DNA from 3 places in the Photobacterium sanguinicancri genome. Region 1 is predicted to be linked to each of the others. Evidence: predicted binding sites of a transcription regulator. Region 1 holds the regulator's gene; each other region holds the start of a gene.
The links. The regulator PurR, encoded in region 1, represses purine synthesis genes. The targets are predictions, from matches to a motif close to TNANGNAAACGTTTNCNTNA.

Region 1 (8,193 bases):
CTAATCGTTGGAAGCTTTGTGCGAGTTCACAGCCAATCGGCCCGCCACCCAGAACAAGGAGTTTCTTGGGTTGTTCTTTTAGCTGCCAAATAGTGTCTGAGGTAAGGTAGTTAACATCTTGTAGACCCGGAATATTAGGAACCAGTGGGCGAGCACCCGTCGCAATCACGATGTTTCGGGTGGTAATGCGCTCACCGTTTACTTCTACTTCCCATGGCGACAAGATACGCGCTTCACCAGATACGCAGTTCACACCTAACGACGAATAACGTTCAACAGAGTCATGTGGCTCAATTTTGTCGATGACAGTATGAACGCGCGTCATGACTTGTTTAAAATCGACTTTCACATCGCCCGTAGTAATGCCGAATTCTTTTGCTCGGGTAATTTCAGACATTGCATGTGCCGCACGAATAACAGCCTTTGAGGGTACACAGCCTGTATTTAAGCAATCGCCACCCATTTTATGACGTTCAATTAACGTTACTTTTGCTTTTACTGCTGCAGCAATATAGGCACTGACTAAGCCACCCGCACCCGCTCCAATCACGACCATGTTTTGGTCGAATTTTTCAGGCGGTGTCCAGTCAGCATATACGCGGCGCTGCTCGATAATGCCCATAACAAATTTCGCGACCAGTGGAAAAACCCCTAATAGCGCGAGAGAAATAAGCACAGGGGCTGAAATAATGCCACTGAGTGAATCTATTTCGCCAAGTTGGGTACCCGCGTTGATATAAACAGCCGTACCTGCCAGCATCCCTATTTGGCTGACTAAGTAAAAGCGTTTGGTTGATAGCGGTGTTAACCCCATTAGTAGGTTCACCAGAAAGAACGGGAACACTGGGATTAATCGCAGTGTGAATAGATAAAAAGGACCGTCTTTTTTAATGCCTGCATTGATAGGCGCAAGACGATGCCCGAATTTAGCTTGTACCCAGTCGCGAAGAATATAACGGCTAAATAGGAAAGCGAGTGTCGCACCAATGGTGCTCGCAAACGAGATTAAAATCAGGCTCCACCAAAAACCAAATAATGCCGCACCCAGTAGAGTCATGATTGCCGCGCCCGGTAAAGAGAGTGCCGTTACAACAATATAAATCGAAAAGTACACGATACTCGCGAAGAAGGGACGTGCTGCTATCGTATCTTGCAATGCGACTTGCTGCGCCTTCGCTTGCTCTAATGTGAAGTACTGGCCTAAATCAAACAGGAACCAACTTCCAATAAGCGTGGCAATTATGGTAATGAGCAGTAGTTTCTTTTTATCCATGAGATAACTCCTACGATTTACTTGATGGTGGAGGTTGTGTAGCCGATGACGCGTCCTGTTTATCGGCCGAGTTGTTATCGTTCAGTGCAGATGTGATAGGGATGGAGCAAAAGCCTTGCGCAGGCACATCTAGCGCGGTATTAAACTTAGCTGATAGATTTTGAAAAGCGATCAGTGCAGTAAGTTCAACGAGGCTATCTTCATCAAACCACTGTTGCAGATCAGCTAGCATCGTTTCTGTTACTTTTTGCCCTGTAATAGTCATGGCTTCAACATAATGCAGCACCGCTATTTCTTCATCGGTGAATAAGGTGATGTTTTGTTGCCACTGGGAGAGGGCTTTGATCTTTTCAACAGAATCACAACGCTCTGCTAGGCGCATTCCATTGGCATCGACGCAAAACTCACAATCATTAAGCTGTGAAACACGGACACAAACAAGAGAGCGCGTAACAGGTGAAAGTGGAGAGTGGCGGCGATCAAGGTAGCCAAAAAATCCTGCGACTAACCAAAAGAGTGGTGGACGGCGTCCCCACAGCAAAGAAGGGTTCAGTTCTGCGCCGAAATTACGCTTCTGTAGCCAAAGTAATGGGCGGACAAAGATGGAGTATTTGTTTTTTTTCGCGAGGCGCACTGCGTCGTTTCCTTATGAACACATGATATAGCACCAATGCTATACCAAGGTAATAAAGGAGACCCAACGAAGGACGCAAATATTTCAATTAATTAGAGAAAAACTGAAAATAGCCGCTGAGTGTCTGTAATTTGAGCAGCTTTTTAGTTAATGGCTACTTCTACAGCTTGGCTACGTTCTTGTTGCACAACACGGTTATCCGGAATATCAGACAAAGCGATATAAGCTGATGCGATGAAAGGCAGGCATGCAAGGACCAGTGTTTTGCCAATGTGATAGTTTCGATACCAGTATTTACGAGCGCGAACTTTGAGTAATACGCCCCATACAATCAGCATGATATTAAAGCCGCATGTCAGGGTAACTGTATCAATGAGTGCATTAAGTGGAGCCAGTTGCTGAGAGACTAGTAGCATGACTAAAGCTGGAGGGAGTAGGCTAAGAAGAACAAAGGCACGGAATAACTTTGGCCATTTGTTAAATTTGTCTTTGAATATGTGGTCTGTTTGCCCAGGAAAAGGCTTTGAACAGAGCATACTTGCCTCACTTTTTGCAATCTATAAAGAGACTGCACGTTGGTTATGGCGAAGGTTATGAAGCGTCATTAAAGTGGCGCTACCTTCATGCAACAGTTGCCATAAGTAGTTAAAAACAATTTTTTGACGTTGGTTGTTCTGCTGCTAGCCAGTATTTTACTTATTTAAGGTAAGATTAAAAGTTAACTGATGCTTTTGTGAACAGTATTTGTGAGAAGAGTCAATCTTTGACGTAATCCTGACATTCAGGAGGCTGGAGCTATAAAAAACGAGGCCAAAGCCCCGTTTTTTATATTGTAAAAAGTGTTGTTTTTGACCGAATGGCTTAAGGTAATAAACCTAACAACTCTCCGCGTCTTGTTTCACTGATCACCGACCAATGTCTGCCGCTGATCGCGCCTTCTAAAGCCCAAAGCAACTCGATGTTGAGATTATTATCATGTGTATCGAGTAGTGCTTTATAAGCATCAATAGCGCCAACTTCTACAAGCTTGTCGACAGTATCAATACCTACTTTTTTCAGCATACGTTCATTCGCTAACCGTAAATTGGGTAAATCTTTGATACGTGAAGGCCCAACTTTACTTTTTGTTTCTTTGTCGTTATTTGCACCGTCTAAAGAACCGCGTGCGTGTTCAATGATCATCTCTGGAGTATTCCACCAGGTATCAGGTATTGCAAAATGCTTAGTCACAACGGGAAAACCGCGTTTTTCATAAACATAAGGGGTTAAGTCAGCTTTTTTAAACTGCTCAATATTTTTAGCATTGGCACGAAGGTGTAACTTATTTTTTACGACAAGTGCAAACATCGTTTCACCTGAAAAAATGCCAAAACCGCCAAACATGGACCGTGATTTAACACTGTCAAAGCAGTCGAATAATTTTAGGGTGTCTTTAAGTATTGGTTTATCCATGCGACTTCTCGGTGAAATAAATCTGGGAGTCACCTAACATATAAGCGAGGAGTTTAGATTAGCAAAGCACACTTAATATATGTCAAAAGCATGTCAAATCCTGAAGCAGGTTTTGCGTTAAATCCATCGGTAACCCCGCTACCTTAAAAGTGTTAAATGTTACCCAAATAACACTCTGTTAGGCCGGAAGCTTTGCGTCCCATTCTTTCAAATGGTTTGCCTTGTTCGTGACTGAATAAGCATATCGTAAATAGCAGAAAATCGTTTAACTTACGGGGGTCAAAGTGTGATGTTGCTTCAATTATTACTATTAAGAGAGAGAGAATATTCAGGTGTGAAATGAAATGAGCAGTAAATTGAAGAGAACTATTTCAATTTTATAAGTAAACTTATTGTTATAGATTAAGTGTTTGTGTGAAAAAATCGAATTTTAAGCGATGTGAATTTATAAAAAAACCGACGTTTAATATTGTCGGTTTTTTGTTTTTTTATGCGCAATAAGAATAATTAATTGAGCTTATGAACTGACTTACGGACAACGAGTGCCGGTGACATTTCAAAAACACGGGTCTCATGTTTTTTATCTTTTACGCGTTCCATCAAGATTTCAATCGCTGTTTTACCTAAGCGGCGTTTAGGCTGGTGGATTGTTGTCAAAGGTGGCGAGAAGAAAGGTGCTAGCTCGATATTATCGTAACCAATGATTGAGATATCTTCAGGCACTCGAATTCCATGTTGAACGAAAGTACTGATCATCGCCATTGCCATAATGTCGTTAAAACAGAAGATAGCAGTAGGGCGCTCTTTCATTGCAATAAACTGTTCAGCTGCTTGTACGGCAGTCTCACACTCGAAGTCACCTTCAATGATCCAATCTTCATTAATATCTAGATCAGCTTCACCCATCGCTTTTTGGAAGCCTTTCAAGCGTTCACGACAGGTTGATTTTTCATTGTGGCCAGATAGACAGCCAATCTTAGTGTGGCCATTTTCGATAAAGTGCTTGATCGCGACATAACCACCGACTGCTGCGTTATCTTGGATTTTATCTGTGTGTGGGCTTTCTGGGCCCCAGTCCATCACAACCATAGGTAGATCACTTTGGCGTTCTAATAGATCTAATAAACGCTGGTCGAGATCTGAACACATAACCATCAAGCCATCTACACGCTTTTCAGCCAGCATGCGCAAGTAATCACGTTGCTTAGAGAGGTTACCTTCGGTGTTACATAGAATTAAGGTATAGCCTTCTTTGTAACAGTATTCTTCTACGCCATGTACAACTTCAGCAAAGAACGGGTTAGTCGATTTCGTTACTAACATACCGATAGTGCGAGTAGTATTACATTTCAGGCTGCGAGCAACAGCACTTGGCGCATAGTTCAGTTCATCGACGGCAGCCAACACTTTCTTCTGTGTTGCTTCTGCTACGAAGCGTGTTTTGTTTATCACGTGAGAGACTGTTGTCGTTGAAACACCAGCCATACGTGCAACATCTTTAATCGTTGCCATAGTTATTCTTCTAATAATTGCAATAAAGAGGGTCTAGCTAAGCCATCCAACACGCCTACTCTTTTTACGTTGAGTGCATGTGTCGCTTTAGACCTTCCATAAAAGTGAAAAGCCGCTTCTCTAGGATGAGCGGCTTTTATAGATTAGGGTAGCGTTACATTGTTAATCGCTTGCGTTCACATTTTACTGAGTGTAGCGCACAGTGCAACGTTTCTGTTTATCAAGATGGTAATACTTGATAGACATCAACAATAATAATGTAACTATGGTGATTTTTGATGCGTTAGTATGCATTCGCATGGGTAATGTAATAAATACGCAAGTAAAGTGCTACAAAATCACGGGGTGTTTGTGCACCGGATGCTCTGTCATAGTGACTGGCCAACCGTAGACTCGTTCAATGTTACTCGGTTCGAGTGCGTGCCACGCATCGCCATCTGCTTGTATTTTGCCATTATTCACAATAATCAAGCGATTGGCATATTGTGCCGCTAGGTTTAGATCATGCAATACAACGATAACGGCAGCGCCAGCTTTAGCCATGTTCTGCGCTAATTGTAACGTCTTATGCTGATGAGCCAAATCAAGAGCCGATGTGGGTTCATCAAGCATTAGAATCGCATTTTCATTTGCTTCACTCAGTTGTGTCAGAATTCGCGCAAAATGAACTCTTTGCTTTTCTCCGCCAGATAAAGAGGGATATAACCTGTCGGCGAGTGTTGTGACATCGGTCTTTTCCATCATTTCAGCTGCTGTCGCCGTTGCATCCGCGCGGGGAAGATCGAGTGGTAAAGCACCGAGTTCGACTACTTCTTGTGCGGTAAATGCAAAGCTTAAACTACTGTGTTGAGGTAAAACGGCTAAATATCGGGCTAACGCTTTAGCTGGCCACTTAGCTTGGTTCTTATTATGAATGCGGATATCACCTCCTGCATCCAACTCGCCACACAGTACTTTGAGTAGTGTACTTTTGCCTGCGCCGTTAGGTCCAAGTAATGCGGTCACCTCACCATGCCTAATCTCGAGATTAAAATCATCAAGTAAGATTTTACCACCAAGGCTGAGGTTTAACCCTTTAGCTGCGATCGCAACGCTATCATGGTGGGTCGACTGCCATTGATCAGATATATGAGCATCAACCATCATGATAAGCGACCTTTTTGTTTAATAAGTAACAGAATAAAGAAGGGGGCACCTAAGATGGCGGTAATGATCCCTACGGGCAATTCAGCGGGAGCCGCAATAACACGGGCGATCATATCTGCAATCAGCAAAATTAATGCGCCAAGCAAGGCTGATAATGGCAGTAAGCTTTTATGGTTAGGCCCGGTAAGCATACGGCCTAAATGTGGAATAATAAGACCAATAAAGCCAATCACGCCTGTTAGCGATACGCACACTCCCACACCAGCAGCACACAACAAAATTAGGCTGCGTTTTAATGCTTGGACATTCACACCCATGTGTTTTGCTTCAGCTTCGCCAAGTAGAAAGGCATTTAGAGCGTTGGCCTTGCGATCAAACACCCACATAAGAATACCGAATGTTGAGAAGGCGAGTGCGATACCTGGCCATGTAGCACCCGCGAGTGATCCCATTGTCCACAGTGATAAATCACGTAGAGCTTGGTCATCGGCAAAGTAATTCATTAAGCCTAAAGCTGCGCCAGAAAGTGCTCCGATAGCCACCCCAGCGAGTAGCATGATAGTAACGGATGTTCCGTTTTTATCTGTCCCCAGTGTATATACCAACCAAGTACTTACTGCGCCACCAAGAAACGCCATGATAGGCACAGTACCTAATGTTAATAGGATCGGGAAAGATGATGCTAAAGAACCAAAAAGAACAATAGCCAGTGCAGCACCTAAACTCGCACCACCTGAAACCCCAATGATGCCAGGATCGGCCAACGGATTTCGAAATAGCCCCTGCATAACAGCACCACATAAAGCGAGAATGGCACCAATCGCAATACATAATAGTGTTCTTGGCAGCCTTATTTGTTGGATCACTATCTGGATGTGTGCGGGTAATTCACTTTGCCAAGGCGTAAAGGCTTTTAAGCTTTGACTGAGAGTTATAGCCATAGGGCCAACAATCACGGATGTAGCCACCGCAAGGAAGAGCAAGCTCAACCCAACGGGGAAAACGATTTTTAATGGAAGTCTTTGGATTTGCATAACGGACACGTAATCAATACTCGACGATTAAGGGTAGAAAACGCGGTTTAAGCGTTCTGCTTCACTGAGGCTTTTAAGTCCAAGGCCACCAATAAGTGCCGTGCCATCAATAACAACAACGGCTTTATTAATGCCTGCTGGGGTGGCAGCAAGGAGTGGAAGTTCTTTGAATAGACCGTCAGCTTGGCCGATTGAGTTGTAAGTACGGCTACTTAGCATGATGATATCGGGTTGCATTTCAAGCATAGATTCCGCGGAAATCGGCTTATAAGACTCCACTTTTTGCGCTGCTGGGTTAATACCACCCGCAAGATTAATAACGGTATCTGCTGTTGTATTGCGTCCACCTACAGTTGCAGGGCGACCTTCATGAATCGATAGGAATAAGACTTTTACAGGCTTTTTACTTACGGTAGAAGCACGTTTGTTATTGTTTTGAATATTAGCAACTTGCTGCTTTACCTTTTCTTTTAGCTCGTTTGCTTTGTTTTGCTTACCTGTGATTTCGCCAATGCTATCTATACGATTTAGAAGATCATTCACTGTTTCGCCTGAATTGAGAATATTCACCTCAACACCAGCCTGTTTCACTAGGTCGAGGGTAGTTTTTGGCCCCATTTCTTCCGAACCTAATAAGCGAGTAGGGGTTAACGCGATCAGGCTCTCTGCAGATAATGCGCGATGGTAACCCAGCGTCGGGATATTTTTATTCACTAAGCTTCTGCTGGTGGCATCGACTGCGACAATGTTTTGCTCTGCACCGATAGCATTTAAAAGTTCAGTAATGGCTGAACCTGCACTGATGATACGCTCATTAGCCAAGCTTGATGTGGCGGTTAAAAGCAGAGTTGTAGCTAAGACTAAGCGTTTCATGATGCTTCCTCTTCCATTAGTAATTGTGTTGCTTTGATTTCATGTTGTTGAAGTAGTGCCAAAAGCTTGAGCATGTGTTCGACTGATGCGCCTTTATCTGCACCAATAACAACGGGCTTTTTAGGGTTAGCTTTTACTTCTTTTAATAAGTTGATGCTAAAGCTTTGCCAGTTATTCGCTTCTTTACCTTGTAGAGCCCAGTAGGGATCTTTTGCCAATAAGTTGATCGTAATGGGATCAGCATGGGTTTCTTGTAACACTTCGGTACT
Region 2 (8,193 bases), 300 kb from region 1:
GTAACGAATCTGATCTCTATGGTGCTGTGCTGAGCTTATGGCATCACCTCCTTAAGACCGATCCGGAGCAAACATCGGTTCGCGTTTATAACCCGACATTAAGCCGTTATGGCTGGCAGTCTACCCATACAGTGGTTGAGATAGTTGTACCTGATTCACCGTTCTTGGTTGATTCAGTCCGTATGACGCTTAATCGTTTAGGTATCACAAGCCACTTAATGCTAAATGGCCCTTACTTCTTTAAACGTGATGCAGAAGGTGTACTTACTGAAGCATGCGGCAAAGAAGGGGATCTACAAACACTATTCCATATTGAAGTCGATCGACTAACAGATAAAAAAGAAATGGAAGTGTTAAAGCAAGAGCTTGAGCAAGTGCTTGTGGACGTAGACTTAGTCGTTACAGACTGGCAAGCGATGCAAGATAAAATGCAGGCGATTGCTATCGAATTAAAAACGGCACCTTTACCTGTCGATGATACACGTCGTGAAGAAGCCCTTGAATTACTTGACTGGGTAACGCGCCATAATTTCACTTTTATGGGCTATCACAATTATGATCTGAAGGCGGTTGAAGGTGATTACCAGCTTTGCCCAACGGAAGATAAAGGTTTAGGTTTACTGAGTAAGCCAAATAAAGCTCGCTGTTTGTTGCTTTCCGATTTACCTGAATCAGCACGTTTTGAAGCACGTAAGCCTGAAATTATGATTCTGACTAAAAGTAATGGTCAGTCAAAGATTCATCGCCCTGCATATATTGATTACATTGGTATCAAACGCTTCGCTGAAGATGGCAGTGTGATTGGCGAACATCGCTTTGTGGGTCTTTATGCGTCAACGGCCTACCACCAAACGGCAATGAATATTCCGCTGATCCGCAATAAGATGTCTCGCATTTTAGAGGCGTCAGGTTATTCGGCGGGTTCGCATTCTTGGAAAGCGCTGAACAACTTACTGGAAACCTATCCACGCGATGAGTTGTTCCAAGCAACTGAAAAAGAAATGCTAGACGTGGGTTGCGGTGTTGTTCAAATGCAAGATCGTGACTTACTTCGTTTGTTTGTCCGTCGTGATCCATTTGGCCGTTTCTTCTCTTGTATGGTGTATGTCACTAAAGAGCGTTACAACACGGAGTTGCGCAGCAAAACTCAATCTATCTTAAAAGATTACTTTGGCTCAGCGCAAAATGTTGAATTCACGACTTTCTTTTCAGAAAGCCCATTAGCAAGGACGCATTACATCGTGAGGGTAGACAATAATAACTTCAATATTGATGTTAAAGCGATTGAGCATAATTTGGTAGAAGCTGCGGCGTCTTGGGAAGATCGTATCGGTGATGCGCTGGTGGCTAATTTTGGTGAAAGCCGTGGAACATCACTGGCTAAAAACTACGCCCGCGCATTCCCACGTTCATATAAAGAAGAAATGCTACCTGGTTCTGCCGTTGCAGATATTGAGCAACTTGAAAGCCTAAGTGAAGACAATAAGCTGGGTATGTTGTTCTACCGTCCACAAGAAGAAGCAGCAGATTCACATTTCGTGAAGCTAAAACTCTTCCACCGTGACGAACCAATCCATCTATCTGATGTGATGCCAATGCTTGAAAACCTTGGATTGCGAGTGATCGGTGAATCGCCATATCAGATCACTACCAGTAAAGGCACGGTATTTTGGATCCTAGATTTTGCGATGCTGCATAATGCATGCAAGGGCATTGATCTTCGAGAAGCTCGTGATCGTTTCCAAGAAGCATTTTCGGCTATTTGGCATGGCACATTAGAAAGTGATGGCTTTAATCGCTTGGTATTATGTGCAGGGCTAACAGGCCGTGAAATTACTATTTTACGCAGTTATGCACGCTATATGCGCCAAGTTGGCTTCCCATTCAGTCAACATTACATTGAAGAAACGCTATCGAGCCATAATGATCTTGCACGTGATCTTGTTGCACTCTTCAAGTTGCGTTTTGATCCAACCAAGAAGCATTCAGAGAAAGCAGAGCAAAACCTGATCGCCAAGCTGAATGACAAACTGGATCATGTCGAAAGCCTAGATGATGACCGTATTATTCGTCGTTATATGGAAATGATCTTAGCGACACAGCGTACCAACTATTACCAACTTGATGACAATGGTAAAAACAAACCTTGGCTATCGCTGAAACTACGTCCGTCAGACATTCCTGATATCCCACAGCCAGTGCCATTCTTTGAGATCTTCGTTTACGCACCTGACATTGAGGGTGTTCACCTTCGTGGTGGTAAAGTTGCGCGTGGTGGTTTGCGTTGGTCGGATCGTCAAGAAGATTTCCGTACCGAGATCCTGGGTCTGGTTAAAGCGCAGCAAGTGAAGAACACAGTTATTGTACCTGTTGGCGCAAAAGGTGGCTTTATTTGTAAGCGTCAGCCACAAATGACAACGCGTGAAGAGATTTGGACGGAAGGTCAGCGCTGTTATAAACGCTTTATCCGTGCCTTGCTTGATGTAACAGATAACATTATTGATGGTGAGCTAATTCCACCAACCAATGTGGTTCGCCATGATGAAGATGATCCGTATTTGGTTGTTGCGGCAGATAAAGGTACAGCGACATTCTCTGATTTAGCGAACTCTGTCTCTGAAGATTATAACTTCTGGCTGGGGGATGCTTTTGCATCGGGTGGCTCAAATGGTTACGACCATAAGAAAATGGGTATCACAGCAAAAGGTGCATGGGAATCAGTTAAACGCCATTTCCGCGAGTTAGGTACAGATTGCCAAACAACAGACTTCACTTGTGCTGGTGTGGGTGACATGGCGGGTGATGTATTCGGTAATGGTATGCTGCTATCGAAACATATTCGCCTAGTCGCTGCATTTAACCACATGCATATCTTCATTGATCCGAATCCAAATTCAGAAAAAACATGGCCAGAACGTGAACGTTTATTTAATCTGCCACGATCAAGCTGGGAAGATTATGATCAAAGCTTGATCTCTGAAGGCGGTGGTATCTTCTCTCGCCGCAGTAAGTCGATCAAACTGACGCCGCAGATCCAAAAGCTACTGGGGACACGTAAACAAACGATGCCGCCAAACGAATTGATCCGTTTGATTCTACAAATGGAAGTCGATTTACTATGGAATGGTGGTATAGGTACCTACGTTAAAGCTGAATCTCAGACACACACGGATGTAGGTGACCGCGCGAATGATGCTTTGCGTATCAATGGCAATGAGCTACGTGCAAAAGTAGTGGGTGAAGGCGGTAACTTAGGTATGACCCAGCTTGGCCGTGTTGAGTTTGCTAAACGCGGTGGATTGGTGAATACCGATTTCATCGACAACGTAGGTGGTGTTGATTGCTCCGATAACGAAGTGAATATTAAGATCTTACTTAATAGTTTAGTGGCTTGTGGGGATCTAACGTATAAGCAACGTAACCTTCTGCTAGAAAGCATGGAAGACGAAGTTGGCGAGATCGTACTTGATGATGCTTACTGTCAAAGCGAATCAATTTCCGTAACACAGCAGCAGCAAGTGCAGCTGCTAAAAGAGCAAATTCGCTTTATTCATCACTTAGAACGTGAAGGTAAGTTGGATCGTGCACTTGAAGATTTACCGGATGACGAAACACTGGCAGAGCGTGAGAAATCAGGCATCGGCCTAACACGCCCTGAGCTAGCTGTTTTAGTTGCTTACGGAAAAATGGTACTAAAAGAGCAGCTTGTAACGGATGAAATCTCCAATGATCCGTACCATGCTCGGTTGTTACCAGCGTATTTCCCTGCACAGTTAAAAGAGAAATACCGTGCGCAAATGGACAGCCATCCACTGCGTAAAGAACTGATTGCAACCTCGCTTGCGAACCAAATGTCGAACGAGATGGGTTGTAACTTTGTGACTCGCTTACAAGAGGAAACGGGAGCAACAGTTGCTGAAGTCTCTTCAGCGTATGCAGTAGGGCGTAGTGTCTTCAACTTTGATAAGTTCTTTGATCAAATTCGAGCGCTAGACAATGCCGTGTCGGCAGAAACACAGTACGACATGCTTTATCGTTGTCGTCGTATGTTGCGCCGTGCGACACGGTGGATTTTACGTAATCGTGATCGTAAGTTAGGTATAGAGCAGCAAATTTGTGTTTATCAACCTGTTGTGAACACGTTGAATGAGAATTTAGAACGTTACCTTGTAACTGAAGAGGTTCAGGAACACAAAGATCAAGCTGCTATCATGGTCGACAAAGGCGTTCCACAAGCGCTTGCAGATAATATTGCACGTTTAAGTAGTTTGTACTCTGCAATGGATATCGCACAGATTGCTAAAGAGCTTAAACAAGAAATTGACCATATATCGCGTATCTACTTTGTATTAGGGGCTGAACTTTCGTTGCACTGGTTCCTACAGCAAGTAAATAATCAATCGGTTGATAACCACTGGCAGGCTCTTGCTCGTGCGTCATTCCGTGAAGATCTTGATTGGCAGCAGCGTCAATTAACATCGGCCGTTATTACCGCTATGGTTGATGGTTCAACGCCAGAGCAGGGTATTGAAGCTTGGATGCAAGAGCACGATAAAGCTATTTTACGCTGGGAAAGTGTATTAGCTGAGTTTAAGGTTGGTAATGTTCATGAGTTTGCGAAGTTCTCTGTTGCATTACGAGAGTTGATGTTACTTAACTTGAACTGCCGTTCTAGCATCTAACTAATACGGTTATATTAATCAAAAGCCAACGCATTGCGTTGGCTTTTTTGTTGGATGTTATTCGTTAATAAGGAACCATACTGAAAGCAAACTTAAACGATCCTTTTTAGATCCTTCGATATGAGTTTTACTACATAACCTGTTGATCTAAATTGAAATCAAGGTTGGTTACACTGTCACTTACTGCGTTAATTATAATTTGATTTCGTCCATTTTCTTTTGATTGATACAAAGCGATATCTGCACGTTTGATCCAACTAACCGCATCATCGTTAGTGAAAGCTGGGCTTAAACCCGCGCTCATTGTTATTTTTGCATGGTAAGGATAGTGGTGTGTACGGATCTGCTCATTGAGCTTATTTAGTACCTTATAGGCTTCGTTTATATTGGTGTTATCAAATAAGAGTAAGAATTCATCGCCACCAAGTCGAAATAAAAGATTTAAATCCCGCGTGTGTTTATTGATGATTTCGACGATTTGTTTGATCACCTCATCACCGACATCATGACCATATAGATCATTTACTTGTTTGAAATGATCGATGTCTATTAAGGCGACACAAGCAGAGTACCCGCGCTTTTTTTGAGTAATGGAACGGTTCATAAACGCATCAAGTTGATGGCGATTCAATGCACCAGTTAATGCATCACGGGTTGATAAATAACGCAGTTCAACTTGAAGGCGATGGATTGCTTCAATGGCTACATGGGCTATGCTGGCACAGGCAATGAGTGACGACAGAAACCTAGCAGCAAACTGCCAATCGACATGATGAAAAGATGCGATGCTACAACCAACAATTAAGCAGGCATTCGTGATAAGTGCCTGACGTCGAGGAATGATGAAAACCAGTGTTACAACAATAGGGTACACCCAATAACTCACGAGCATACCGAGTTCATAAATACTTAAACTAATACAAATAACGAGTAATGAAAGTGGAATGCCATTGCCGATAATTTTGCGTTCAGCATAAAGTAAGCCAATCATTTCTATGACGAAGCTAAGCTCGAAAGCGAGGAGAGAAAGGCCTAATAAGGTTTCACCTATCAGTAAATTTTTAATACCGAGTGGTATAAAAGTGAAGATGGTTACCGCAGTAACAAATTTAAGAATGTGCTGACGACGATAAAAGTCCAGAAGTTCATCATCACCATGTTCAAAACGAAGTTTATTTAATGTCATAAGCGGCCTTATTGAAATGATTGTTGGCCAAACCAGATTCAAAGAAGCATGGTTTTACTTTGTTATGCGTTTAACTTACCTTTAAAACGTATGTTTTTAAAGCTTACTCATCCATTTATGCCTTATATGAATAGGCTTGGTGTCAAATCTTGTTATTTTTAATAGAGATAAGAGAGAACTAAGCGATAAACACAGAGCTTGTTTGGACTGAAAGGGGGAAAAATTACACTAACAGCGTAAACGTTTGCTTATAAAGTAAAATTTAATTTTTACTAACTCATTGTAAATAATCAGGTTAATTATAACTTACTGTTTTAGGTATGATTTTCTTAAAATTCTGATTGATGTTAACTAAGAATGTGTGAATAATGTCATCCCGTTTATACGGGGCTTTTATTCGGAGGTACTATGTTATACCGCCTCGCACGATCTGTTATTTTCAAGCTTGACGCTGAAAAAGCACATGATCTTGCCATTCAGAACTTCTCTCGCTTTACCGGCACTCCTCTAGATCTATTCTATCGTCAACATGTTCCTGATCGTCCTGTTGAAGTGATGGGCATTACCTTTAAAAATCCTGTTGGTCTGGCCGCTGGCCTAGATAAAAACGGCGAATGTATTGATGCATTTGGTGCAATGGGTTTTGGTTTTGTTGAAGTGGGTACGGTGACACCTCGTCCACAATCTGGCAACGACAAGCCACGCTTATTCCGCGTGATTCCAGCTGAAGGTATCATCAACCGTTTTGGTTTTAATAACCTTGGCGTTGATAACCTCATCGAGAACGTTAAAAAATCGAACTACGATGGTGTTATTGGTATCAACATTGGTAAAAACAAAGATACGCCAATAGAAAAGGGTGCTGAAGATTACCTTATCTGTATGGATAAAGTGTACGAGCACGCAGGTTATATTGCGGTTAACATTTCTTCTCCAAATACTCCGGGCTTACGTACGCTTCAGTACGGTGAAGCACTTGATGATCTTCTGGCTCAACTTAAGCAGAAACAAAAAGAGCTTGCAGAAAAGCACGGTAAGTATGTTCCACTAACACTTAAGATCGCGCCAGATCTTGAAGATCACGAGATTGTGCAAATCGCACAGTCACTGATCAAAAATGAAATCGATGGCGTTATCGGTACTAACACCACGCTTGATCGTACTTTGGTAAAAGACTTACCACATTGCGATGAAATGGGTGGGTTGAGTGGTCGTCCGTTACAAAACAAAAGCACTGAAGTGATTCGTCGTTTGGCTGAAGAGCTAGATGGCAAATTGCCGATTATCGGTGTGGGTGGTATTGATTCAGCAATTTCTGCACGAGAGAAGATGGAAGCGGGCGCTCAGCTTGTTCAAATCTATTCTGGTTTCATTTATCACGGTCCAAAACTGGTTAAAGACATTGTGACGAATATTTAACCTATCAAGGGCTAAAAGCACATTTGAAAGTGAGTTTAGCGACGCGATTGTCAAAATTACACAATGATGAACAATGAAAGGGGAATTTATTTCCCCTTTTTTTTTGTCGGTGTAAAAGTAAAATTGTTCTAAAGTTTTCTGTAAGTCGTTGGATAAACAGTATAAAGAACTAAAACTGGAGCGTTCGCGTGCTAAAGCCAAATAACTCATGGAAGTGGTATTTTGACCAACAACATAATTCCCTAATGCTAAGTTTGGGGAATGAAATGGTTTTTCGTACAGCGATTCCAGCAAAATTCTTGATCACTTGCGCGATGCAGGAAAACACCTTCACTGTTGAAGATGCTACCGCTTTTGAAACCTTCAAAAGTAGCATTGAACATCTAGACCTTCCAAAGCCACGTAAAGCCGAGTTAGCGCTTAATGCCGTTGCCGCAGGCCGGTTTCACAAACCTATGATGCCTAAAAGTTGGTTTTTCCAAACTCAGTCTCATGGTTATGAGCCAGAACAAGGCGAAATAGTAACGTTAGCGACAGAAACAGGGCATGGTAAGTTCATTGTTATTGAAAACAGTGGGAGTGCTAGCTTGTGTATGTTGGCTGAACAAGAGACTCTAGCACTCAATAGCACAAAAGAAATGAACTACTGCGATACCATCAAAGTAATGAATGACCGTATACCGCCGTTTGTAGAAGAACTGCACCTAGGCTTAGCGTTAGTTGGCTAGTTTTTCCTTAAAAAGACTTTTACAGGCGCTATAATTACAGTCACATCATGCTTATGATCCGACTATAGATAGCTTAACCCCAATGTATATTATGCCCCTTATTCTTTAAGCTCTGGGCGTCTCCATGCCATTCCTTTTACTGCCTGACGTTCATTGATCGAAGACTTTCGTCTAATTC
Region 3 (8,193 bases), 1.4 Mb from region 1:
TAGAAAAAGAACTGGAATATGGTGATGCTTACATGCGAATGCTGCGTGCAAGTCGACCTATCATCAGCGATCCTCTTTTGGCCGATTACGTCCAAGATTTAGGCCACCGCCTAGTGGCTAACGCAAATGATGTCCGTACCCCATTCAACTTTTTCCTGATCCAAAATCGTGAAATCAACGCCTTTGCCTTCTTTGGTGGCTATGTGGCACTTCACAGTGGCTTATTTTTATATGCCAAATCAGAAAGTGAATTTGCCTCTGTTGTGGCGCACGAAATCGCACACATCACCCAACGTCATTTAGCGCGTAGTATGGAAGATCAAGCCAAAAAATCACCTGCGACTATGGCCGCAATGATAGGGTCTCTTATGCTTGCCATTGCCTCACCAGAAGCTGGGATGGCTGCACTGCACGCAACAACAGCCGCTTCAGTCCAAGGGCAAATCAACTACACCCGCAGTAACGAAAAAGAAGCAGATCGCATCGGTATTGCTACTTTGGCTAAATCAGGCTTTGAAGTACAAGCAATGCCACGTTTTTTTGGTCGCCTAGCCGATCAATATCGTTATGCAAGCAAACCTCCAGCGATGCTGCTGACTCACCCCTTACCGGAAGATCGTATTTCAGATACCCGTAACCGAGCAAGTCAATATCCGGCACGTCGGGTAGAACCATCAGATCGTTATCTACTGGCTCGCTCACGTATTGTGGCGCGTTTTGCTGGGTTGGAAAGCGACGCGGCATTAGATTGGTTTGACCGTAAGCTGAAAAAGGCCAGAGGCCAACAAAAAATCGCGCTGAACTATGGTAAAGCCTTAGTACTGATAGATACGGGTAAATATGAACAAGCCCATGCCTTACTCGATCCGTTACTGGCCGCTGAACCAAACAATCGTTTCTTCATTGATTCCGCAACCGATTTAGACATTGGCGAAAAAAAATATGAATCCGCAATTACTCGCTTACAGAGTGCTTTAAAGCAAAGTCCAGAGCAAAAAGTATTACGCTTAAACCTTGCCCATACCTACCAAGAAGCAGGGAAAGTCGATGACAGCTTATCGATGTTATTGCGTTATACCTACGATAACCCGAAAGATACCAATGGCTGGTACATGCTTGCCCAAGCACAAGGGGAAAAAGGAAATCGAGCAGCTGAACTAGCAGCCCGAGCTGAATTGCTCGCACTGCGTGGGTTGTGGGATAAAGCCATAAAAAACTATATCCAGGCCAGTCAATTAGTTGAGATAAATTCACTCGACCAAGCGCGTTACGATGCTCGGATCGACCAACTTCGCTTATCTCGTGAAAAGTTTGCAGCACTGTAAATACGCATAAGATCCTCACAACACCTGATACAAGCTATCGCGATAACCGATCTCGCGTGATCGCGATAGCAAAGCCACTGATACACGCCTTTCAATACCGCTTTATTCCCTTACAATGAAGCATCACTCCCTACGCGCTCAACACGTTACCAGGGAGGATCAAAACTAAAAATGGAGAAACCATGTCTATTTCGATCTATCACAATCCTCGCTGTTCAAAGAGCCGTGAAACATTAGCGCTACTTGAAGAGAAAGGCATTACACCAACCATCATCAAATACTTAGATCAAACACCAAGCATTGCGGAACTTGAAACCCTACTAAAGCAACTTGGGTTTGATTCGGCACGCCAAATGATGCGCACCAAAGAAGCTATTTATAAAGAATTAGCATTGGGTGATGACGCTATTACTGAAGCGCAACTTTTTACTGCAATGGCAGAAAACCCGAAACTTATCGAGCGTCCAATTGTTGTCAATGGCAATAAAGCCGCACTAGGTCGCCCACCAGAGCAAGTATTGGATATTCTTTAATGCATTCAATATTAGTGCTGTATTACAGCCGTCATGGCAGTACGCGACAATTAGCGCGTCAGATAGCCCGTGGCATCGAACAAGTTGATGGCTGCGAAGCGGTATTAAGAACGGTGCCAGACATTAATGAGCAAGGGCTGCAAACGCAGCCCCCAGTTGATGGCGATCCTTGGGTTAATCACCACGATTTACAAACTTGCTGCGGCTTAGCATTAGGGAGCCCAGTTCGGTTTGGTAACATGGCTGCGCCACTCAAGCACTTTATTGATTCCACCAGCGCGCAGTGGCTATCAGGGGCGTTAATTGGTAAGCCTGCAAGTCTTTTTACCTCATCATCGTCTATGCATGGTGGGCAAGAGACCACGTTACAATCCATGATGCTGCCATTGCTCCATCACGGGATGCTCATCGTTGGCATTCCTTATTCTGAACCACAACTCCACACTACGGAGCATGGCGGTACACCTTATGGGGCTTCTCACCTAAATAATGGTAATGGGTTACATCAGGATGAAATGTTACTGGCACAGGCGCTAGGAAAGCGTCTTGCACAAACAGCTAAAAAACTCGCTGACTAAGTTTTTCCTTTACTGGAATCTCTCGGACACGAAAACAATTCGAGAGCGTGGTAACGGAGCTTAAAGCCAAGATGGAAAACAAACACTCGCAAGGAAGGTGTTTATGGTAGCAATGCAACCTTTAACTCAGAATCTACGCTATTTTGCGTTAACCAGTAACTTAAGCTTATTACTGTGGGTCGCGTTATGGCAGGGCGTTATCTCGCCGCACCCTCACCTCAATAACATCATCATTATGCTCATGTGGGTATTTCCGCTGCTATTACCTTTAAAAGGAATACTCGAGGCAAAGCCCTACACTCATGCGTGGGCTAATTTCATTTTGATGTTCTACTTCCTGCATGCACTCACCATTTTATGGATAGAGCCTGCAGAACGTTGGTTAGCAGCAGTAGAGCTTGGCATTACATCGTGTGCATTCATCGGCAATATCGTATTTGCCCGTCAAAGAGGGCGGGAACTAGGAACGAAACTGCCACGCCTTTCTCAAGTCGAAAAAGAAGAGCACGCAAGGCATCAAGACAAATAAGTGGCAATAAATGCCATTTAACAACGCTAAAAAAAACGGCTGCATCATCTGCAGCCGTTTTTATATCTAACGCGTCGGATTCAGTCGCCGCTTGGTACAGTTAAGGCTGCCAATAGAACTGATTTTCTACAGCAACCTCAGATGGCATCACAACATCAGATGAACGCGGCTGGGTTACACTCCCTTCCGTTAATGTCGAATCTTCTGGAGCTGTCGTTTTTTCAGGTGATACCACACCATCACCGACGATCACGGTATTGGTCGTTACGTCTTGCTCTGAACGCGAGACATCAGTATCACTAATACTCTGCTCCTGATTAACAACATTAATATTGCTATCACTCTCAACTAAATCTTGTCCTGTATAGCTATTTTCAGAAAGCGGAGTCATACGACGATCCAACAACAGTTCGCGCTTAAACGCATCTTCAGTCGTTAACAGGTTTACACCAAACATCGCCTTATCACCATGTAAACGTTGCACATCTACCGAAGCAACTGAGCTTAAACTTGTTAACATGCGCTCAAGTGTAAAGAAATCTTCTGTCGTTTGAATATTCGCCACACTAATGGTGAATAGGCCTCGGCTTTCGCCCCCCAGTTGCACGGCATATTTTGCAGCCAACTGATCGGCAATCTGATTAACCATTTCGCGTGTTGCAACCGCTAACTCACCACTCGCACGACCTTCTTTAGGCGCAACTTGTGATGCAACCAAGCGATCAGCCGACTGCTCAAAAAGCTGCCAAGAAAGCGAGACATTACTGCCATCTTCACGTGCTCGTACAATCAAAATTGCTTCAGGGTTATAACGTAAACTCGCATTTGCAACAGGCTCAACAAAACCACCCCATAAATCAGGTACTGTGACGGCGGTAATATCTTCAAAATCACCAATAGGCATCAATACTGGTACACCACGCTGATTAGCTGCGGTATTCATTTCCGTTTGCAGTGGGTTGCTTGTCTGATCCCATACAATTTCGCGTTCACGGTTATTCTCTTTTACTAACCAAACTAAAACGGCAGGACGCTGATCGCTCCATACGGTTGCATTGGCTTGAGCTAATAAGTTATGAACTTGCACCCGATCAAAAGTCATATCTAAGGTTTGTTGACCATTTAGCGATCCAACACCGAATTGACTAATGTATTGGCTTGAGCTTGATAACGCCTTGCGAATAACCTCGTTATCGACCACCTGACTCTGACCAGACACTTTCACCAGCACTTGCTCAAGGCCTTGCTGACGCGCGGTTTGTTCTGATTGCTTATCAGTGTCTGGTAATACAACCTGAGCCTGATATAAGTTATTCACTGTGGCGGCATTCAAAGGCAACGCCAATAACGCCAACATAAAAAAAGCAAAACGCAGCATAGAAAACTCATTCATCATTTAGATATATTCCGATCATAAGGTGATTTGCCTATCAGCAGCAACCTCTTAGCCCCGATATCGTGACAGATTTTAGTCAATCTTCATGTTTTTATATTTTTCCGCCTTCAGATCTGCCATTCCTCAGCAAAAAGTCTGTGGTACCCGCAAAACCAAAGTGAAATATCGCATCGCTTACAGGAATTAGTGATGCTCCGTACAAAAGGGATGTATCCATATCAGTGATAGAAAAAACTCTATTTCAAAGCATAGGTAATCGTTTGCCACTGTGATAGGATTGCGCGATTTTATTTTTAGAAGACCAAATTTTGACAAGGTGGATAAAAAAATGATGCAGGTTCTCCAAGGTGCACAAATGTTATTTGTCGCATTCGGTGCATTAGTGCTGGTTCCGTTACTAACTGGCCTCGACCCCAATGTTGCCCTATTTGGTGCAGGTATAGGTACCCTTCTTTTCCAAGTGATCACCAAACGTTCTGTTCCTATCTTCCTCGCTTCATCTTTCGCTTTTATTGCTCCTATTATGTACGGCATCCAAACTTGGGGCGTAGCCAGCACCATGGGTGGCCTAATGATGGCAGGGGTTGTATACGTACTCATGGGCGTTGTGATCAAAGTTCGCGGCGTCGGAATCATCCATAAATTACTGCCGCCGGTCGTTGTTGGCCCAGTTATCATGGTAATAGGCTTAGGTCTGGCACCAGCTGCAGTCAACATGGCTGTTGGTAAAAGTGGGGACGGTGGCATCCAACTGGTTAACGGTGATGCGGCGATTTGGATTTCTGCCGCCTCATTACTTACAACAATCACATTCAGCGTATTTGCCAAAGGCTTCTTTAAACTCGTACCTATCATGGCGGGTGTTGTTACGGGTTACTGTGTCAGCCTTGCTTTTGGTGTGGTCGACTTTACGCCTGTGGTACAAGCAAGTTGGTTAGCAATGCCTAACTTCACTTACCCTGAATTCAACATCAATGCAGTGCTATTCATGATTCCAGTTGCGATCGCACCTGCGGTTGAGCATGTGGGTGACATGTTGGCAATCTCAAATGTCACCGGTAAAGACTACCTTAAAAAGCCGGGTCTACACCGTACTATGGCGGGTGACGGCATCGCAACAATTGCAGCATCGATGTTTGGCGCGCCACCGAATACAACTTACTCAGAAGTCACCGGTGCAGTAATGCTAACCAAAGCTTTTAACCCTATCATCATGACATGGGCCGCTGTAACAGCACTTGTATTGGCATTTGTTGGTAAGCTTGGCGCTGTACTACAAACCATTCCAGTTCCTGTAATGGGCGGCATTATGATTTTGCTGTTTGGTTCAATCGCAACAGTAGGCCTAAATACTCTGATTAAAAACCAAGTAGACCTACACAAGGCACGTAACCTTGTGATTGTAGCGGTAACACTGGTATTTGGTATTGGTGGCATGGCTTTTGGTATCGGCGAATTCAGCCTTCAAGGTGTCAGCCTATGCGGTATCGTCGCGATTTTGCTTAACCTTGTGTTACCAGATGACCTGGGTGAATCACACGTTGTTGATAATGCGCAGATTGATGGCATTGAGAAATAACAGCTAGCCAAATAATAAAAACGGCAACCTTATGGTTGCCGTTTTTATGTCTATTTCATAGCTAAAAGATGTTGCCATACTGCGTCCTCAATGTGCCAATACAATTCGGGACAGAGCACATCACAAGATCAAAAAAGCCGAACCAAGGTTCGGCTTTTTATTATGCGTAAAATCAATTCGGCTTATTTAGTGCCGAAGATTTTATCACCTGCATCACCAAGACCAGGTACGATGTAGCCTTTATCATTAAGCTTCTCATCGATAGCTGCAGTATATAGCTCTACATCTGGGTGTGCTTTTTCTAGTGCAGCAATACCTTCTGGCGCAGCAACAAGTACAAGCACTTTGAATGATTTACAGCCTTGCTCTTTAAGAAGATCAAGTGTTGCAATCATAGAACCGCCAGTTGCTAGCATTGGATCAACAACAAGAGCGATACGCTCATCAATGTTTGATGCTAGTTTGTTGAAGTAAGGTACTGGCTCTAGTGTTTCTTCATCACGGTAGATACCGACAACGCTGATACGTGCACTTGGCATATGCTCAAGTACGCCGTCCATCATGCCAAGACCCGCACGAAGAATAGGCACAACTGTTACTTTTTTACCTTTCAATTGATCAATTTCAACTGGACCGTTCCAGCCTTCAATTGTCACTTTTTCCGTCTCGAAGTCTGCCGTTGCTTCATAAGTCAGCAAGCTACCAACTTCCGTTGCTAATTCACGGAAACGCTTAGTGCTGATATCACCTTCACGCATAAGGCCAATCTTATGTTTAACAAGTGGGTGTTTAACCTCAACGACTTTCATCTATGACTCCTAACAGCAAAAAAAATATAAAATCGCGCTATTGTACACGATACCTTCCTAAATTTTAGCGACTCATTCACTTAAACACGCTTTTTTTGTGTGTTTGTTGCTTCTTTAAGCAAACGTTTGTCTCAGGAAGGTTTATATCTCTAAAAAATGAATCAACAGACACAGCAGAATTAAAACGCTATACATAAATGATCATCCATTCTCTTACGCAGTTTTTTCATCACCAATGCTCACCACAGGGCTACGCTTAAAATATCATCGATATTCACGAGAAATTCGCAAACCAAAAATATTGACGCAAACGTTTCCCTTTCCGCCACGACTGCTGTTATCATACCCACGATTTCTACTTCAGCCCCATTAAATAATGGCCTAATCAGTACGATTATTTAATGTGTTTGGTGTACATACCGTGAGGAAACTCTTGTGAGCGGCAATAATTCTTCTCTTAGTTATAAAGATGCTGGTGTTGATATCGATGCAGGTAATGCGTTGGTTGATCGTATTAAAGGTGTGGTTAAACGCACTCGTCGTCCTGAAGTGATGGGCGGTATTGGTGGTTTTGGGGCATTGTGCTCCCTACCGACTAAATATAAAGAGCCAGTATTGGTATCAGGCACCGATGGCGTAGGGACTAAACTACGTCTTGCGATGGATCTGAAACAACACGATACCATTGGTATTGACCTTGTTGCTATGTGTGTGAACGACCTTATCGTTCAAGGCGCAGAACCTCTATTCTTCCTTGATTACTATGCAACAGGTAAACTTGATATCGATACAGCAGCTGCAGTTGTTGCCGGTATTGGTGAAGGCTGTGTGCAATCAGGTTGTTCTTTGATTGGTGGTGAAACGGCGGAAATGCCAGGCATGTACCACGGCGAAGACTACGACGTTGCAGGTTTCTGTGTGGGTGTTGCTGAGAAATCAGAAGTTATCGATGGTACGAAAGTAAAAGCTGGCGATGCGCTAATCGCAGTTGGCTCAAGTGGCCCACACTCTAACGGTTACTCGTTAATTCGTAAGATCATCGAAGTTTCAAATGCAGACCTTAACGAAGAACTAGAAGGCAAGTCACTGGCAGAACACCTGCTAACGCCAACTAAAATCTACGTTAAATCTACGCTTAAGATGATGGAAAGCTGTGATGTTCACGCTATTTCACACATCACTGGTGGTGGTTTCTGGGAAAATATCCCACGCGTACTACCAGAAGGAACAAAAGCAGTTGTTGACGGTTCAAGCTGGCAGTGGCCTGCTATTTTCAACTGGCTACAGCAAGCAGGTAACGTTGAAACGTACGAAATGTACCGTACCTTTAACTGTGGTGTTGGTCTTGTTATCGCTCTACCTCAAGAGCAAGCAGCACAAGCAATCGAGATCCTAACAGCTGAAGGCGAAAACGCTTGGCTGCTGGGTGAAATTGCAAATGTTG

Region 2: the regulator PurR is predicted to act here: its motif matches at 6,101-6,120, upstream of pyrD (quinone-dependent dihydroorotate dehydrogenase).
Region 3: the regulator PurR is predicted to act here: its motif matches at 4,610-4,629, upstream of OCU87_RS03520 (uracil-xanthine permease family protein).

What each region holds. Positions count from the first base shown of each region.
Region 1 covers NZ_AP024850.1:2,131,034-2,139,226, reverse strand. The annotation lists gene lpdA (dihydrolipoyl dehydrogenase) at 1-1,273, opposite strand, end outside; gene OCU87_RS10200 (carboxymuconolactone decarboxylase family protein) at 1,284-1,907, opposite strand; gene OCU87_RS10195 (hypothetical protein) at 2,051-2,443, opposite strand; gene OCU87_RS10190 (TfoX/Sxy family DNA transformation protein) at 2,769-3,359, opposite strand; cyclic di-GMP riboswitch class I at 3,485-3,590, opposite strand; gene purR (HTH-type transcriptional repressor PurR) at 3,867-4,871, opposite strand; gene OCU87_RS10180 (heme ABC transporter ATP-binding protein) at 5,202-6,017, opposite strand; gene OCU87_RS10175 (FecCD family ABC transporter permease) at 6,014-7,051, opposite strand; gene OCU87_RS10170 (heme/hemin ABC transporter substrate-binding protein) at 7,079-7,924, opposite strand; gene OCU87_RS10165 (ExbD/TolR family protein) at 7,921-8,193, opposite strand, start outside.
Region 2 covers NZ_AP024850.1:1,833,164-1,841,356, forward strand. The annotation lists gene OCU87_RS08830 (NAD-glutamate dehydrogenase) at 1-4,682, shown strand, start outside; gene OCU87_RS08835 (GGDEF domain-containing protein) at 4,813-5,868, opposite strand; gene pyrD (quinone-dependent dihydroorotate dehydrogenase) at 6,277-7,287, shown strand; gene OCU87_RS08845 (cell division protein ZapC) at 7,476-8,015, shown strand.
Region 3 covers NZ_AP024850.1:709,880-718,072, reverse strand. The annotation lists gene bepA (beta-barrel assembly-enhancing protease) at 1-1,325, shown strand, start outside; gene arsC (arsenate reductase (glutaredoxin)) at 1,508-1,858, shown strand; gene wrbA (NAD(P)H:quinone oxidoreductase) at 1,858-2,436, shown strand; gene OCU87_RS03530 (DUF2069 domain-containing protein) at 2,540-2,965, shown strand; gene OCU87_RS03525 (DUF2066 domain-containing protein) at 3,066-4,361, opposite strand; gene OCU87_RS03520 (uracil-xanthine permease family protein) at 4,690-5,940, shown strand; gene upp (uracil phosphoribosyltransferase) at 6,123-6,749, opposite strand; gene purM (phosphoribosylformylglycinamidine cyclo-ligase) at 7,185-8,193, shown strand, end outside.